Regions from separate parts of the Micromonospora sp. WMMD730 genome, predicted to be linked through region 2. Evidence: predicted binding sites of a transcription regulator. Region 2 holds the regulator's gene; the other holds the start of a gene.
What was found. Region 2 encodes HrcA, which represses chaperone genes, less so after heat shock. Its sites were predicted from a motif close to GGTTNGCACNCTCNNNNNGAGNGTGCNAACC; they were not measured.
Positions count from the first base shown of each region.

Region 1: a site for HrcA is predicted at 4,122-4,152, ahead of groES (co-chaperone GroES). Genes of this name have one in related genera too.

Region 1 is NZ_JBMHML010000002.1:613,677-622,639, forward strand. It holds gene ACN265_RS02915 (ATP-binding cassette domain-containing protein) at 1-708, opposite strand, end outside; gene ACN265_RS02920 (sugar ABC transporter substrate-binding protein) at 827-1,927, opposite strand; gene ybaK (Cys-tRNA(Pro) deacylase) at 2,138-2,617, opposite strand; gene ACN265_RS02930 (THUMP-like domain-containing protein) at 2,628-3,947, opposite strand; gene groES (co-chaperone GroES) at 4,287-4,601, shown strand; gene groL (chaperonin GroEL) at 4,674-6,320, shown strand; gene ACN265_RS02945 (molybdopterin-dependent oxidoreductase) at 6,450-8,210, shown strand; gene ACN265_RS02950 (non-reducing end alpha-L-arabinofuranosidase family hydrolase) at 8,392-8,963, shown strand, end outside.
Region 2 is NZ_JBMHML010000002.1:1,218,298-1,227,260, forward strand. It holds gene hemW (radical SAM family heme chaperone HemW) at 1-795, shown strand, start outside; gene ACN265_RS05605 (DUF4870 domain-containing protein) at 887-1,489, opposite strand; gene hrcA (heat-inducible transcriptional repressor HrcA) at 1,703-2,725, shown strand; gene dnaJ (molecular chaperone DnaJ) at 2,800-3,945, shown strand; gene ACN265_RS05620 (16S rRNA (uracil(1498)-N(3))-methyltransferase) at 4,093-4,827, shown strand; gene ACN265_RS05625 (histidine triad nucleotide-binding protein) at 5,111-5,470, shown strand; gene ACN265_RS05630 (serine hydrolase domain-containing protein) at 5,539-6,879, shown strand; partial or broken gene ACN265_RS05635 (PhoH family protein) at 7,156-7,851, shown strand; partial or broken gene ACN265_RS05640 (LAGLIDADG family homing endonuclease) at 8,110-8,661, shown strand; partial or broken gene ACN265_RS05645 (PhoH family protein) at 8,923-8,963, shown strand, end outside.

The sequences.
Region 1 (8,963 bases), 600 kb from region 2:
GACCTGCGAGTGGGTGATGTCGGTGGTCTTCACCTGGGCGACCATCTGGCCGAGGTAGAGCGCGGCGATCCGGTCGGAGACCGCGAAGACGTCGTTCATGTTGTGCGAGATCAGCACCACGGCCAGGCCCTTGTCGGCCAGCCGGCGGACCAGTTCGAGGACCTGGGCGGTCTGTGCCACGCCCAGCGCGGCGGTCGGCTCGTCGAGGATGACCAGCTTGCTGTTCCAGAGCACCGCCTTGGCGATGGCGACGGTCTGCCGCTGCCCGCCGGAGAGGCTGGAGACGTGCTGGCGCAGCGACTTCACCGTCCGTACGGAGAGCCCGGCGAGGGTCTCCGCGGCCATCTGCTCCATGATCGGCTCGTCGAGCACCAGCCCGCTGTGCTTCTCCCGGCCGAGGAACATGTTCTGCACGATGTCGAGGTTGTCGCAGAGCGCGAGGTCCTGGTAGACGACCTCGATGCCCAGGTTGGCGGCGTCCCGGGGGCTGGTGATGGTCACCGGTCGGCCGTCGAAGAGGAACTCGCCGGCGTCGGCCGGGTAGATGCCGCTGATGCACTTGACCAGGGTGGACTTGCCGGCGCCGTTGTCGCCGACCAGTGCGGTCACCTCTCCGGCGTGGGCGGCGAGGGCGACGTCGCGCAGGACCTGGACGGGACCGAAGCTCTTGTCGATCCCGCGCAGTTCCAGCAGGGGGGTCGCGGACACGGGGGTCTCCTTCGGACGGAGGGAAGATCTCGGAGCCCGTCCGGCGGCGAGCGCCGCCCGGCACGAGGTTCCGTGCCGGGCGGCGTCGCGTCGGCGGGGTACGACGCTCGTCGTACGGTCAGCTGATGCCGTTGGCGGTGCAGAGCGCGGCGTACGCGCCGGTGCAGAGCTTCGCCTTGTCGACGTAGCCGTCGGCCACGACGTCCTTGACGGTCGCCTTGTCGATCGCCTTCGGCTCCAGCAGCACGGACGGGACGTCCCGGCCGCTCTCCGGGTCCTTGACCGTCTGCCCGGTCTCCTTGCGCTCGCCCTTGGCCACGGCGATGGCCAGCTCGGCGGCCGCGTCGGCCTCCTTCTTGACGGCCTTGTAGACGGTCATGCACTGGTCACCGGCGAGGATGTTCTGCAGGCCGGTCACGTCGGCGTCCTGGCCGGTCACCGGGACCTTGCCGTTGAGCTTGTTCTTCTTCAGCACCGAGACGGCCGCGTTGCCGAGACCGTCGTTGGCGGAGAGCACACCGTCGATCTTGCCGCCGGTCTGGGTGAGCATCTGCTCGAAGATGGTGGCGGCCTGCGCCGGGTCCCAGTCCGGCACCGACTGGTCCGGGCCCTTGGTGTATTCCTTCGACTCGAACTTCGGCTTGAGCACCGAGTCGTAGCCGTTCTTGAACAGGGTGGCGTTGTTGTCGGTCGGCGAGCCGTTGAGGTAGGCGACCGTCGGGTTCTTGACGCCCTTCTCGGTCAGGCACTTGACCAGGCCCTCGCCCTGGAGCTTGCCGACGGCCTCGTTGTCGAAGCTGACGTAGTACTGCGCGGACCCGCCCAGGGTGAGCCGGTCGTAGTCGATCGTGGCGACACCCTGCGACTTCGCCTTGTCCAGCACGGCCTTGCCGGTGCCGGAGTCCAGGTTGACGATCATCAGGGTGGTGACCCCGCTGGTGATCATCTGGTCGGCGATGGTCTGGAAGGCGTTCTTGTCGTTCTGGGCGTTCTGGATGTCCGACTCGACACCGGCGGCGTCGAAGGCGGCCTTGAGGAACCTGCGGTCGGCGGTCTCCCAGCGGGCGGAGGACTTGCTGTCCGGCAGGATCACGCCGATCTTCGGCTTCTTGGCGGTGTCGCCGCCGGCCTCGTTGCTGCTGGAGTCGTCGCCGCAGGCGGCCATGCTGCCGGTGGCCAGCAGGCCCACGGCGGCGAAGGTGAGGAAGCCCTTGCGCATCTGCACGGGTCCTTTCGAGGGTGGGGGAGGAGTGGTCGGTGTTTTGTTGTGTCCGGCAACGTATTCCCGGCCGCGAGTCGGGCGCAAGACTGCCGAGGTCAGAAGTTTGTTGGCGGCGGTAACAATTCAGCAACGCGGTTGTCACCCCCGGGACACCCGCCCCGCAATCACGCTGCGTGTCCGGTCTGCAACCGGCCACCCGGGGTCGGTTCAGCCGGCGGCGATCCGCGCGGTGCCGGCGTCGGTGAGGGCCACCAGGTCCGCCGGGGCGAGCTGGAGCTGCAACCCCCGCCGGCCGGCCGACACGTAGACGGTGTCGTGGTCCAGCGCGGAGACGTCGACCACCGTCGGCAACCGTCGCCGCTGGCCCAGCGGGCTGATCCCGCCCCGCACGTAACCGGTGCTCCGCTCGGCGGCGGCCCGGTCGGCCAGCGCGGCCCGCTTGCCACCCAGCGCCGCGGCCAGCGCCTTGAGGTTCAGCTCGCCGGTGACCGGGACGACCGCCACCGCCAGCGCCCCGTCGACCTCGGCGACGAGCGTCTTGAACACCCGCTCCGGCGGCACGCCGAGCGCCGCCGCGACCAGCGCGCCGTAGTTCGGCGCGTCCGGGGCGACGTCGTACGGGTGGGTGCGGTGGGCGATCTTCCGCTTGGTCAGCAGCGCCGTCGCCGCGGTGGCCTGTCCCGCCATGCCGGACACGCTAGCCCGGCGGGCCCCCGTCCGCGACCGGTCGGCCGATCAGCACCGTCGGCGCCCCGGCCACCCGGGTCAGCACCAGGCTGGCCGGATTCTCCCCGGCCAGTCGCAGGTCCCGGCGCAGCTGCTCGGGCGACAACGCCGAGCCCCGCTTGAGGATCTCCACCCGGCCGACCCGGCGCTCCCGCAGCAGTGCGCGCAGCCGCTTCAGCGAGAACGGCAGCACGTCGACGATCTCCAGGCACCTGCCGAACGGGGTGGGGCGTGGGGCGTCCGCGTAGAGGTAGGCGATGCTCGGGTCGGCGAGCGTCGCGTCGAGGGTGTCGGCCAGTTCGGCGACCAGGTGCGCCCGGACCACCGCCGGGTCCGGGTCGTACAGGTAGCGCCGTACCGGCCCGACTCCCGCCTCGACGTCACCCGTGCCGGTCAGTTGGTGGCTCCGCTCCGGGGGGTCACCGGGGACGGCCGGCTGGTGGCCGTCGGTCGCCCCGGCACCGGGACCGGTGGGCCGGTCCCCGGGGGTCGCCGGGCCGCCCGCCGGTCGCTGCCGGTCGGCGGGCCCCGCCCGCAGCACGGTCGCCCGGCGGGGCACCCCGGCGAGCGGGCCGCCCCACAGGGCCGCCTCGACCAGGTCGCCGTCGACGCTGACCCACTCCGCCTCGGCGTCGGCCGGGATCCGGGCGTGGTCGATGCCGGGGGCCACCTTCACCACCGTGTGCGGCACCCGCGCGGCCAGCCCGGTGACGAAGTCCCACGGCGGCGAGTAGGCGTCCGGGTCGAAGATCCGCCGTCCGGTGCCGGCCCGCCGTCGGGCCGGATCGCAGAAGACCGCGTCGACCCGGGTCACGTCGAACGCCGTCGCGTCGCCGCACTCCACGGTGAACCGCCCGGCCAGTCCGGCGGCCTCGGCGTTCGCGGCGGCCAGCGCGGCGGTGACCGGGTCGGCCTCCACCCCGTACACCCGGATGCCGGCGCGGGCGGCGGCGAGCGCGTCGGCACCGAGGCCGCAACCCAGGTCGGCGAGGGTGCGCACCCCGGCGGCGGCCAGCCGGGCGGCCCGCCGGTCGGCGACCACCCGGCGGGTGGCCTGCTCCAGGCCGGGGCGGGTGAGGAACATCCCGGCCGCCTCCGGGCCGAACTTGCCGACCGCGCGGCGACGCAGCTCGGCCTGGGTCAGTGCGGCGGCGGCCAGCCCGGCCGGCACCCCGCGCGAGCGCAGCGCCGCGGCCGCGACCAGCGGGTCGCCGCCGGCCACCCCGGTCGCCGCGGCGAGCGCGGCCGACCCCTCGGCGGTACGCAGCGCGGCGAACTGGTCGAGATCCACCCGCCCATTGTCCGGTCCTCCTGGGAGATCGACTCAGGCGGGCCGATGTTGCGGTGTCCGAGCGGTGTCGTCACCGCAACATCGCCACCCTTGAGTTGATCATGGCGAGCGGCGACACGAAGGGCGGCAGATTGGCACTCTCCTTGACGGAGTGCTAGCCGAGGAATAACCTGCGATTAGCACTCTCACCCCGAGGGTGCCAGCGTTCGGGCCGTCCGGCCCGGGTGCTGAACGCCAGGCGGACCGGCACCCGCGACGACGGCCCCGCCCGGTGGCATGTGGCAGATTGACGCTGGTCGGACTCTCGGCCGGCAACGAAACCAAGTACCCCAGGAGGGTATGCCCGTGACTACCGCGACCAAGGTTGCGATCAAGCCGCTCGAGGACCGGATCGTGGTCCAGGCGAACGAGGCTGAGACCACCACGGCGTCGGGCATCGTGATCCCCGACACCGCCAAGGAGAAGCCGCAGGAGGGCACCGTCCTCGCCGTCGGCCCCGGCCGGATCGACGACAAGGGCAACCGCGTGCCGCTCGACGTCAATGTCGGCGACACCGTCCTCTACTCGAAGTACGGCGGCACCGAGATCAAGTACGCCGGCGAGGAGTACCTGGTGCTCTCCGCCCGCGACGTTCTCGCGGTCATCGAGAAGTAACCAACCGATTCCCGTGTCGTCGCCCCGGTCCGGCTCGCCGGGCCGGGGCGACGACGCTTCGAAGGGACATTCATGGCGAAGATCCTGAGCTTCTCGGACGACGCCCGGCACCTGCTGGAGCACGGTGTCAACGCCCTCGCGGACGCGGTCAAGGTCACCCTCGGCCCGCGCGGGCGCAACGTCGTCCTGGACAAGAAATTCGGTGCGCCCACGATCACCAACGATGGTGTGACCATCGCCAAGGAGATCGAGCTCACCAACCCGTACGAGAACCTCGGCGCGCAGCTGGTCAAGGAGGTGGCGACGAAGACCAACGACGTCGCCGGCGACGGGACCACCACCGCGACCGTGCTGGCCCAGGCCATGGTCCGCGAGGGCCTGCGCAACGTGGCCGCCGGGGCCAACCCGACCGGCCTCAAGCGGGGCGTCGACGCGGCGGCCACCAAGGTCTCCGAGTCGCTGCTCGGTCGGGCCGTCGAGGTGGCCGACAAGAAGGCGATCGCGCACGTCGCGACGATCTCGGCGCAGGACGCCACCATCGGTGAGCTGATCGCCGAGGCGATGGAGCGGGTCGGCCGTGACGGTGTCATCACCGTCGAGGAGGGCTCCACCCTCAGCACCGAGCTGGAGGTGACCGAGGGTCTCCAGTTCGACAAGGGCTTCATCTCGCCGAACTTCGTCACCGACTCGGAGTCGCAGGAGTCGGTGCTGGAGGACCCGTACATCCTCATCACCACGCAGAAGATCTCGGCGATCGAGGAGCTGCTGCCGCTGCTGGAGAAGGTTCTCCAGAACAACAAGCCGCTGCTGATCGTCGCCGAGGACGTCGAGGGCCAGGCGCTGTCCACCCTGGTGGTCAACGCGATCCGCAAGACCGTCAAGGTCTGCGCGGTCAAGGCCCCCGGCTTCGGTGACCGCCGCAAGGCGATGCTCCAGGACATGGCGATCCTGACCGGCGCCGAGCTGGTCGCCCCGGAGCTGGGCTACCGGCTCGACCAGGTCGGCCTGGAGGCGCTCGGCACCGCCCGGCGCGTCGTGGTCGACAAGGAGAACACCACGGTCGTCGACGGCGGCGGCAAGTCCGCCGAGGTCGCCGACCGGGTCGCCCAGATCCGCAAGGAGATCGAGGCGTCCGACTCCGACTGGGACCGGGAGAAGCTGGCCGAGCGGCTGGCGAAGCTCTCCGGTGGCATCGCGGTCATCAAGGCGGGCGCGGCGACCGAGGTCGAGATGAAGGAGCGCAAGCACCGCATCGAGGACGCGATCGCCGCCACCAAGGCCGCGGTCGAGGAGGGGACGGTTCCCGGCGGCGGTGCCGCGCTGGCCCAGATCCGCTCGGTGCTCGACGACGACCTCGGCCTGACCGGTGACGAGAAGGTCGGTGTCTCGATCGTGCGCAAGGCGCTGGTCGAGCCGCTGCGCTGGATCGCCCAGAACGCCGGCCACGACGGCTACGTGGTGGTGGAGAAGGTCGCCGGCCAGGACTGGGGCCAGGGCCTCGACGCCGCCCGGGGCGAGTACGTCGACCTGGTCAAGTCCGGCATCATCGACCCGGTGAAGGTGACCCGCAACGCGGTCACCAACGCCGCGTCGATCGCCGGCCTCCTGCTGACCACCGAGAGCCTGGTGGTCGAGAAGCCGGAGCAGCCGGAGCCGGCCGCCGCCGGTGGGCACGGCCACGGCCACGGTCACGGCCACCAGCACGGCCCGGGCTTCTGACCCGGTAGCACGCCAGGTCAGGGCGCACCGTCGTACTTCGGCGGTGCGCCCTGACGCGTACGGTGACCGCTGCTTACGGAACGGTGACGTGGTTGGCGGCCGGCCCGGTCGATCGACGACACTGGCCGGATGAGCACCACCCCCCGTGGCTTCGCCGCGCTGGCCGGGGTCACCGCCGCCGTGGTGGCCATCGGTGTCGCCGAGCCGGTCGCCGTCCTCACCGGTCCCCGCTCCGCCCCGCTGATCGCGGTCGGCGGGGTCGTGGTCGACACGGTCCCCGAGCCGCTCAAGCAGTTCGCCATCGAGGTCTTCGGCAGGTACGACAAGATCGCCCTGCTGGTCGGCACGGCGGTGCTGCTGGCGGCGTTCGCCGCCGGGATCGGTGTGCTCGCCGCGCGGCGGCTCGCGGTCGGGCTGGTGGGCATCGCGGCGTTCACCGGTCTCGGTGTCGCCGCCGCGCTCACCCGGGCCGGCGCGGATGCCGCCGATGCGCTCCCCGCCCTGGTCGGCGGGGGGTTGGGCGGGCTGGTGCTCTGGGCCTTCGTGGCCGGTCCCTGGCAGCTCGACCCGTGGCCCTGGCAGCCGCCCACCCCGCTGCCGGCCGCCCACCCCGGGCCGCCCCCGGTGCCCGGGACGTCGCCGGCCGCCGGGTCGCTTCCGGCCGGTGGGCCGCCGGTGGCCGGTCCAGCGGTGGACCGGGGCGACGGTGTGCCGGCCGCCGGGTCGACGGCGGGCGAACGCCGGGGGGCCGACGGGCCGGGTGCCCCTGCGGGTCCGGCCGGCGGGCCGCCCGTCGGCTGGGAGCCGTTGGAGTCGACCGACCCGGAGTCCCGGCGGCGGTTCCTGCGTGGTGCGGGCCTGCTCGCGGGCGTGGCGACCGTGGCGGGGCTGGGCGGGCACTGGCTCGCCGGGCGGCGGGGGGTGTCGGCGGCCCGGGAGGCGGTCGCGTTGCCCACCCCGTCGGCGGTGGCGCCGACGGTGCCGGCGGGGGCAGACCTGTCCCTGGCCCAGCTCGCCCCCTACACCACGCCGAACGGCGGCTTCTACCGGATCGACACGGCGCTGGTGGTGCCGCAGGTGGATCCGGAGACCTGGCGGCTGCGCATCCACGGTCGGGTGCGCAACCCGATCGAGTTGACCTTCGCCGAGTTGCTCGCCCGCCCGATGGTGGAGCGGTACGTCACCCTCGCCTGCGTCTCCAACGAGGTGGGTGGGGATCTGATCGGCAACGCCCGGTGGCTGGGCGTACCGATCCGGGAACTGCTCGACGAGGCGGAACCGGAGGAGGGGGCCGACCAGGTGGTCGGCCGCTCGGTCGACGGTTGGACCTGCGGCACCCCGACGGCGGCGCTGCGCGACGGGCGGGACGCCCTGCTGGCGGTGGGGATGAACGGCGAGCCGCTGCCCGTCGAGCACGGCTTCCCGGTGCGGATGGTGGTGCCGGGCCTCTACGGGTACGTGTCGGCCTGCAAGTGGGTGACCGAGCTGGAGCTGACCAGTTTCGCCGACTTCGACGCGTACTGGGTGCCGCGTGGCTGGTCGGCGCAGGGGCCGGTGAAGACGCAGTCGCGGATCGACACCCCCCGCGCGCGTAACCGGCTCACCACGGGCGAGGTGACGGTGGCCGGGGTGGCCTGGGCGCAGCACCGGGGGATCAGCCGGGTCGAGGTACGCGTCGACGGCGGCGCGTGGCAGGAGGCGACCCTCGCCCCGACGGTGTCGGTGGACACCTGGGTGCAGTGGTCGTGGCGGTGGGTGGCGACCCCGGGTGAGCACACCCTCCAGGTGCGGGCGACCGACCGGGACGGCGAGACGCAGACCCCGTTGACCGCGCCGGTCGCCCCGGACGGAGCGACCGGGTGGCACAGCGTCACAGTCACCGTGCGCTGATTCCTCATCAGCGTTAAGTCATCAAGATTGATCAATGTGCGGATAGCCGAAAATTCCACAGCGATATCGAGGGTTGAGGCTGTGGGAGCGCTCCCGTAACATACCTGACGCGACTGTTAACGTTAACCTAACAACGGCCACCACCAATGTGCAGGTCGCCATCCCGTCAGGAGGGTGTTTTATGTCCAGATCCAGATCGGCCAATGTCGGCCTGATCTCGGCCGGTGTCGCGTTGCTGGCGTCGGCGTCGGTAGTCACCGCGCTGCCCGCAGGCGCGGCGGCGGCGGGATGCTCGGTGAACTACACCGTCTCCTCGGAGTGGGGCGGTGGCTTCGGGGCCAACGTCGCCATCACCAACCTGGGCGACGCGCTGAGCAGTTGGACGCTGACCTGGTCCTTCGCCTCCGGGCAGTCGGTGACCCAGGCGTGGAACGCGACCGTGACGCAGAGCGGCTCGGCGGTGACCGCCAAGAACGTCAGCTACAACGGCGCGATCCCCACCAACGGCTCGGTGTCGTTCGGCTTCAACGGGGCCTGGACGTCCAGCAACCCCGTCCCGACGAGCTTCGCGCTCAACGGGGTGGCCTGCAACGGTGGCACGACGCCGACCAACCCGCCCACCACGCCGCCGACGACCGCGCCCCCCACCACCCCGCCCCCCACGACCCCGCCGCCGACCACGCCCCCGCCGACCACCCCGCCGCCGACGGGCAACTGCTCCCTGCCGACGTCCTACCGCTGGTCGTCGACCGG
Region 2 (8,963 bases):
GCCGCCGGCTACACCCGGATCTCGCTGGGCATGCAGTCCGCCGCCGCCGGGGTGCTGGCCGTCCTCGACCGCACCCACCGCCCGGGACGCGCCGTCGAGGCCGCCCGGGAGGCCCGCGACGCCGGGTTCGACCACGTCAACCTCGACCTGATCTACGGCACGCCGGGGGAGCGCCCGGAGGACTTCGCCGCCTCGCTGGAGCAGGTGGTCGCCGCCGGGGTCGACCACGTCAGCGCGTACGCCCTGATCGTGGAGGACGGCACCCGGCTGGCGGCCCGGATGCGGCGCGGCGAGCTGCCGTACCCCTCCGACGACGTCGCGGCGGACCGCTACCTGGCCGCCGAGGCCGCCCTCGACGCGGCCGGTTTCTCCTGGTACGAGGTCTCCAACTGGGCGCGCGGCGGGGCGGCCCGGTGCCGGCACAACCTGCTCTACTGGACCGGCGGCGACTGGTGGGGCCTCGGCCCGGGGGCGCACAGCCACGTCGGCGGGGTGCGCTGGTGGAACGTCAAACACCCCACGACGTACGCGCAGCGGCTCGCCGCCGGGCACTCACCCGGCCTGGCCCGGGAGATCCTCACCCCGGCCGAGACGCACACGGAGGACGTGATGCTGCGGCTGCGGCTCGCCTCCGGGCTGCCGCTGGACGTGCTGGACGACGCGGGTCGGGCCGCCGCCGCCCGCGCGCTCGCCGACGGGCTGCTGGACCCGGTGGCCTATCCGCAGGGACAGGCGGTGCTCACCCTGCGGGGCCGGCTGCTGGCCGACGCGGTGGTCCGCGACCTGCTGCCCTGAGCGTGGCCGCGCCGGCCCGCCGCGCACCCTGCCGGGGCGCGCCGGGGCCGGCGGTGGTGCCCGACCGGCCGGGGGAGCGGCCGGTCGGGACTCACTTGATGAAGCTGGTGGACATCGGGTAGCGGTAGGCCTGACCCTCGTTGGCCTTCATGCCGGCGATGATCCCGAACAGGATCTGGATCACCACGACCGCGATGCTGGGCAGGAAGAGCAGGCACCAGCTCACGAAGAGCAGCACGAACGCGATGATCGACCAGAGGATCTGGAAGTTCAGCGCGGCCAGGGCCTGCGCCCGGACGGCCGGCGACTGCTGCCCGCGTACCAGGTAGGCGATCAGCGGGGCGACGAAGCCGAGCGGGCCGAAGCTGATCAGCGCGCCGGCGGCACCGCCGAAGTGCGCGACCAGCGCCCAGGTCTTGTCCTCGCTGTTGGCGTAGCCGCCGCTCGGCGCACCGTAGGCGCCGCCGGTCGGATATCCGCCACCGGGCGGGGGGTAGCCACCCGGCGGGGGGTAGCCGCCCGCGGGCGGCTGGTCACCGGTGGGCGGCGGATACCCGCCGGGCGGGGGGTACCCGCCCGCACCCGGCGCGCCGGACAGTGGTGCGGTGGGCGGCTCGTATGGCGAGCCCTGGGGCGCGGTCGGGTCCGGCGGGAACCCGTCGCCCGCGCCGGGAGGGCGAGGTGGTTCAGTCATGCCCGCCACGGTAGGGGCTGTCGGCAAGGGTGCACCAGAGCGACACTGGTGAGGTTGGCCTCGACCGTGCGTCAACGCCCCCGCCGGCTTGGTCCGTCTTGATCATATCGGCGGCGGTACTGCCGACGTAGACTGGCACTCGCTACAGTCGAGTGCCAGAGTGCTCGCCCGGGTGCGGCAGCGCCCGCAACGACGTGCGTCAGGAGGTGGGAGATGGGTCTCGACGACCGCAAACTCGCCGTGCTGCGGGCGATCGTCGAGGACTACGTCGCCACGCAGGAGCCCGTCGGCAGCAAGACGCTCGTCGAGCGGCACCAGCTCGGGGTCTCCCCGGCGACCGTCCGCAACGACATGGCGGTGCTGGAGGAGGAAGGCTACATCCGGCAGCCGCACACCAGCGCCGGCCGGGTCCCCACCGACCGGGGCTACCGTCTCTTCGTCGACCGGCTCTCCCGGGTCAAGCCGCTCAGCCCGGCCGAACGCCGGGCCATCGAGCGCTTCCTGGTCGGCGCGGTCGACCTCGACGACGTGGTGCACCGCACCGTACGCCTGCTGGCGCAGCTCACCCGACAGGTCGCCGTGGTGCAGTACCCGTCGCTGGCCCGCTCGTCGGTGCGCCACCTGGAACTGGTGCCGATCTCCACCACCCGGCTGATGCTGGTCATGATCGCCGACACCGGGCGGGTCGAGCAGCGGCTGGTCGAGCTGGCCGCGCCGGTCCCCGCCGACGACGTCCTCGACCTGCGCCGGCTGGTCAACGAGAAACTGGTCGGGAGTCGGTTGTCCGACACTCCGCCGTTGGTGCAGGCGCTTGTCGACGAGAGCGCGCCGCATCTGCGCGGCGCGATGACCACCCTGTCCACCGTGCTGCTGGAAACCCTGGTGGAGCGCACCGAGGAACGGCTCGCGCTGGCCGGCACCGCCAACCTCACCCGGGGTGGCCTGCTCGACTTCCAGGGCTCGCTGCGACCCATCCTGGAGGCGCTCGAAGAGGAGGTCGTGCTGCTCAAGCTGATCGGCGAGGCGGAGCCGAGCACCACCCGGGTGCTGATCGGCGACGAGAACGAGGTCGACAATCTCCGTGCCGCCTCGGTGGTCAGCACCGGGTACGGCCCGGGCAGCACCATCGTGGGCGGGCTGGGCGTGCTCGGCCCGACCCGGATGGACTACCCCGGCACCATCGCCACGGTGCGGGCCGTGGCACGCTACGTGGGCGAGCTGCTGGCCCAGAACTGACCAGTCAGGGCCGGCGGCCGGCTCCGGCCGCCGACCGGCGCAAACGCGAGACGAACATGAGGACACGGAACGCAGTGGCCAGGGACTACTACGGCATTCTCGGCGTGAGCCGGGAAGCCTCCGACGACGAGATCAAGCGCGCCTACCGCAAGCTGGCGCGGCAGTTCCACCCGGACGTCAATCCGGACCCGGAGGCACAGGAGAAGTTCAAGGACATCAACGCCGCGTACGAGGTCCTCTCGGACGACCGGAAGCGGCAGATCGTCGACCTGGGTGGCGACCCGCTCGCCCCGGGCGGCGGGGGCGCCGGCGGCCCGGGTGGCCCCGGCGGGGCCGGTCCGTTCGTCGGCTTCCAGGACATCATGGACGCCTTCTTCGGCGGCGCGGCCGGTGGCGCCCGTGGCCCACGGCCGCGGACCCGGCCCGGGGCCGACGCGATCCTGCGGCTGGAACTGGATCTGCACGAGACCGCCTTCGGCGTCGAGGCCCCGATCACGGTCGACACCGCCGTGCTCTGCACCACCTGCTCCGGGGCCGGCACCGCGGCCGGCACCCACCTGGCGACCTGCGAGGCGTGCGGCGGCCGGGGCGAGGTGCAGTCGGTACAGCGCACCTTCCTCGGCCAGGTCGTCTCGGCCCGGCCGTGCACCGTCTGCCAGGGCTACGGCACCACCATCCCGCACCCCTGCCCGACCTGCGCCGGCGACGGGCGGGTACGGACCCGCCGCTCGCTGACCGTCAAGATCCCGGCGGGCGTCGAGGACGGCATGCGCATCCGGCTCGCCCAGCAGGGCGAGGTCGGCCCGGGTGGCGGCACCGCCGGTGACCTCTACGTCGAGATCCACGAGCGGCCGCACGACGTCTACTCCCGCAAGGGCGACGACCTGCACTGCCGGGTCACCGTGCCGATGACCGCCGCCGCGCTGGGCACCCGGCTCACCATCAAGACGCTGGACAGCGACGAGACCGTCGACGTCAAGGCCGGCACCCAGCCGGGCAGCACGCTGCGGCTGCGCGCCCGGGGCGTACCGCACCTGCGCGGCACCGGCCGGGGCGACCTCTACGTCCACCTCGACGTGCGTACCCCCACCAAGCTCGACGCCGACCAGGAGAAGATGCTGCGGGACTTCGCCAAGACCCGGGGCGAGGAGGTCGCCGAGCTGAGCAAGCAGGGCGGCTTCTTCTCCCGGATGCGCGACGCCTTCAACGGCCACGCCTGACCGGTCGGGCTTGTCTCGGTCGGCCTGTCCCGTTCGATCTTGATCCGGTCGGTCTCGTGCCGGTCGGCTCGTCCCGGTTGGGGCGTGCCGGTCGGGCCGGCGTCCCGGGTGGCTTCCCGGCCGGCCCGGCCGGTTAGCCTGATCGGCGTGTCCGCGCCACTGTTCCTGGTCGAGTCGCTGCCCCCTGCCGACCAGTTCACCCTGGACGGCCCCGAGGGGCACCACGCCGCCACCGTGCAACGGCTGCGCGTCGGCGAGGAACTGCTGCTCGCCGACGGGCGGGGCGGCACCGCCACCGCCGTGGTCACCGCCGTCGGTCGGGGTGCCCTCGACCTCACCGTCACCTCCCGGGGGTACGTCGACGCGGACGTCCCCCGGCTGGTCGTGGTGCAGGGCATCGCCAAGGGCGACCGGGGCGAGCTGGCCGTACAGGCGATGACCGAGGTCGGGGTGGACGAGATCGTGCCCTGGGCGGCATCCCGCTCGGTGGCGCAGTGGCGCGGCGACCGGGGCGTACGGGCCCGGGACAAGTGGGTGGCGACGGCCCGGGAGGCAGCCAAACAGGCCCGCCGGGCGTGGCTGCCGGTGGTGGCCGGTACCCCGGACGAGTCCACCGCCGCGGTGGCCCGCCGGATCGCCGGGGCGGGCACGGCGTTCGTCCTGCACGAGGAGGCCGACGACCGGCTCACCACTGTCGACCTGCCGAGCACCGGCGAGATCGTCCTGGTCGTCGGGCCCGAGGGCGGCGTCGCCCCGACCGAGCTGACCACCTTCACCGACGCGGGCGCCCGCGCGGTACGTCTGGGCCCCTCGGTCCTACGCACCTCCACCGCCGGCCCCGCCGCCCTGGCCGTCCTCGCCACCCGCCTCTCCCGCTGGTAACCACCCCACCCATCCCTCCCCGCCTGCCCCCGCCCTGCCCCGGTGATCAAGAGGTTTGCGTCATCCTCCGGCTCGATCCCCGCCCCGAACCTCTTGATCACCGCCCCTCAACGCCGCCTCGTACCACCGTCTCCCGGCGGTGTCCCCTCGTGATCAAGAGGTTTGCGTCATCGGCGGGCCCGGGATTGACGCAAACCTCTTGATCACCGGGGCAGGGGCGGAAGGGGCGGTGTGGGAGGGGCGGGCGGGGGAGTGGGGGAGGGGTGGTCTTTAGAGTGGGGGGATGGGAGCCGACTGTCTGTTCTGCCGCATCGTCGCCGGGGAGATTCCGGCCACCATCGTCAAGGAGACCGCCACCACCCTGGCCTTCCGTGACATCGGGCCGAAGGCGCCGGTGCACGTGCTGATCATCCCCAAGGAGCACTACGCCGATGTGGCGACGCTCGGTCAGGGTGACCCGGGGCTGGCCGGCGAGGTCCTGGCCACGGCGGCGGCGGTGGCCGAGGACGAGGGGCTGACCGGTGACGGCTTCCGGCTGATGTTCAACACCGGCCCGTACGGCGGCCAGGAGGTCTTCCACGTGCACGCCCACCTGCTCGGCGGCGCGCCCCTGGGCCCGATGCTGGCCCGGGACCTGGTGTGACGTCGACGGCCGACCCGGAACCCGACCCGGACGGCCAGGGGGCACCCACCCGGCGTCGGCTGGAACGGATGGTCCGTGGCACCCAGGCGCAGGCACGGGTGCCGGCCCTGGCGGTGGCGCTGCACCGGGCCGACGGTCCGCTCTGGAGCTTCCAGGTCGGCACCACCGGTAACGACACCGTCCTCGGCCCGGCGAGCCGGTTCCGGATCGGCTCGGTCACCAAGACCTTCACCGCCGTGCTGGCGTTGCAGTGCCGCGACGACGGGCTGCTCGACCTGGACGACCCGCTGGGCCGGCACCTGGACCTGCCCGCGCACGGCGAGTTGACCGTACGCCGGTTGCTCTCGCACACCGCCGGGCTGCAACGCGAACCGTACGGCGACGTCTGGGACACGCTGCGCGCGCCGCAGGTGGACGAGTTGGTCGCCGACCTGGTCCGGGCCGAGCGGGTGCTGCCCACCGGCCGCCGTTACCACTACTCCAACCTGGGCATGGCGCTGCTCGGCCGGCTGGTCGGCGCGCTGCGCGGCGGCACCTGGGCCGAGGTGCTCGCCGACCGGGTGCTCACCCCGTTGGCGCTGGCCGGCACCTCGGTCGACCCGGGGCCGCAGGCGGTGACCGGGTTCCTGGTCGACGCGTACTCCGACGAGGCACATCCGGAGCCGCCGACCGACTTCGGGGCGGTCGGGCCGGCCGGCCAGCTGTGGAGCACCGCGACGGACATGGCCCGGTGGGCGGCGTTCCTCGCCGATCCGGCCGCGCTGGACCCGACCGGGGCGGTGCTCGCCCCGACGACGCTGGACGAGATGCGCTGGCCGGTGACCACCACCGACGAGACGGCCTGGAGGGCCGGCTTCGGGCTCGGGCTGATCCTGGTCCCGTACCCGGACCGGGTGGTGCACGTGGGGCACGACGGCGCGATGCCTGGCTTCCTGGCCGGCGTCTACGGCCGGCGCGGCGGGGACGGCACCCCCGGCGCGATGGGCTGCGCGGTGCTCGCCTCCTGCGGCACCGCCGCCGAGGTGCTGGAACTGCCGCACCGGCTGCTCGCCGCCTCGGCCGAGCACGACCCGGCGGAGATCGTGCCGTGGCGGCCGGGCCCGGGTGCGCCCGGCCCGCTGCGGGGGGTGCTGGGCCGCTGGTGGGGCGAGGGGTTCGAGTACGTCTTCTCCTGGCACGACGGGGCGCTGCGGGCCCGGGGCGCGGACGATCCGGCGGGGCGGCCCCCGGCGGTGTTCGCGCCGACGCCGCAGTCACCTGACGTGTTCCGGACGGTCTCCGGGCGGGAGGTCGGGGAGCTGCTGCGGCTCACCCGCGACGCCGACGGGACGGTGGTCGCGATGCACTGGGCCACCTACCGTTTCACCCGCCACCAGGAGACCTTCGACCGGTACGACTTCCGGGCCTGACCGGCCGGCCCTCGACCTCGGCCGCCAGCCGCCGGCCCGATCCGGCTCCCGGGCCTGACCCGCCGGCTCCCGGGCCCTGACATGCCAGCTGCCGGCCCGGTGCCGGCCGCCGGACGGGCCGGGAGGCGGGTACGACCGCCCGGCCCCGCCGGGCGGGAAAAGTGGCGCGGTGCCGCCGGGCCCGAGCGGATACGATGGGAGTATCGTCCGCACGCCGTGCCAGCAGGGCACGGCGCGAGATGGAAGCAGGTGGCGCAGGGCCCCACGGCCCGACCTATGACCGGCACCCCACCTCCCGGCCCGCCCCGGGTGCAGACCAGGATCACGGTTCCCGACGCCAAGATCATGGTCAACCTGCTCGGCGCGGGCGACGAGATCCTGCGACTCGTCGAACGTTCGGTCACCAGCGACGTGCACGTTCGCGGCAACGAGATCACCATCACCGGCGCGCCCGCGGACAATGCTCTCGCCGAGCGCCTCTTCAGCGAGCTGCTCGAACTGATCGAGAAAGGCGAGACCCTGACCACTGACGCTGTCCGGCGTACCGTCGGCATGCTCGAACAGGGCGGCACCGAGCGACCCGCCGAGGTGCTCACCCTCAACATCCTCTCCCGGCGCGGGCGCACCATCCGCCCCAAGACGCTCGGGCAGAAGACGTACGTCGACTCGATCGACGCCAACACGATCGTGTTCGGCATCGGCCCGGCCGGCACCGGCAAGACGTACCTGGCGATGGCGAAGGCCGTCCAGGCGCTCCAGGCCAAGCAGGTCAGCCGGATCATCCTGACCCGTCCGGCGGTCGAGGCGGGCGAGCGACTGGGCTTCCTGCCGGGCACCCTGAACGAGAAGATCGACCCGTACCTGCGCCCGCTCTACGACGCGCTGCACGACATGCTCGACCCGGAGTCCATCCCGAAGCTGATGGCCGCCGGTACCATCGAGGTGGCGCCGCTGGCGTACATGCGGGGTAGGGCGCAGCCCTACGACGCGAAGGTGCTGACTCCGGAGGGTTTCCGACCGTTCGGGTCGCTGCGGGTCGGTGACCTGGTCATCGGCGCGAACGGGACGCCCACGCCGGTGATCGGCATCTACCCGCAGGGGCCCAAGCAGGTATACCGGGTCACCACGCAGGACGGGGCCTCGACCCTCTGCTGCGGTGAACACCTCTGGACGGTGGCCACCCCGGAGGACAAGCGGCGCGGCGGTCGGCGCACCCTCGAGACGCACGAGATGATCGGCAAGGAACGGCGGGGTCACATCCGCCGGTACGAGCTTCCGGTCGTGGCACCGGTGCAGCTCGAGTCGCAGGACGTTCCGCTCGACCCGTACGCCCTCGGTCTGCTGCTCGGCGACGGCAGCATCTCGTTGCGGACCACCCCGGCCTTCAGCACCGCCGACCCGGAGCTGGCCGACGCGCTCGACGCGGCGCTGCCCGACATCGAGCTGGTGCGCAAGAACAACTACGACTACGTGCTCCGGCACGTCAACGGTCACCGGGGCGGGGTGATCGTCGCCAACCCGGTGACGCTCGCGCTCCGCGAACTGGGCCTTGCCGGTGCGAAGTCGGGGACCAAGTTCGTGCCCGACGTCTACCTGCAGAACAGTCTCGGCGTCCGGCTGGCCGTTCTGCAGGGGCTGCTGGACACCGACGGGGGGCCGGTCGTCCAGGCGGGGCGCACCTGTCGGGTGCAGTACTCGACGACCTCGACCCGGCTGCGGGACGACGTCGTCCACCTGGTCCAGTCGCTCGGCGGAGTGGCGACCTGGCGGGTACGGGAGGTCGAGGGACGCAAGCCCGGTCTGGCCAACGGGCGTCCGGTCCCGTATCGCGCCGACGCCTACGTCGTGGAGATCCGGCTACCGGCCGGTGTCCCGCCGTTCCGCCTGGCCCGCAAGCGCCAGCGGTACGACGAGCACGGCGGCGGGCGGCCGATGCGGTTCATCGACTCGATCATCCCGGCCGGGGTGCAGGAGACGATGTGCATCCAGGTCGCGGCGGAGGACTCGTTGTACGTGACCGACGACTTCCTGGTCACCCACAACACCCTGAACGACGCTTTCATCATCCTGGACGAGGCGCAGAA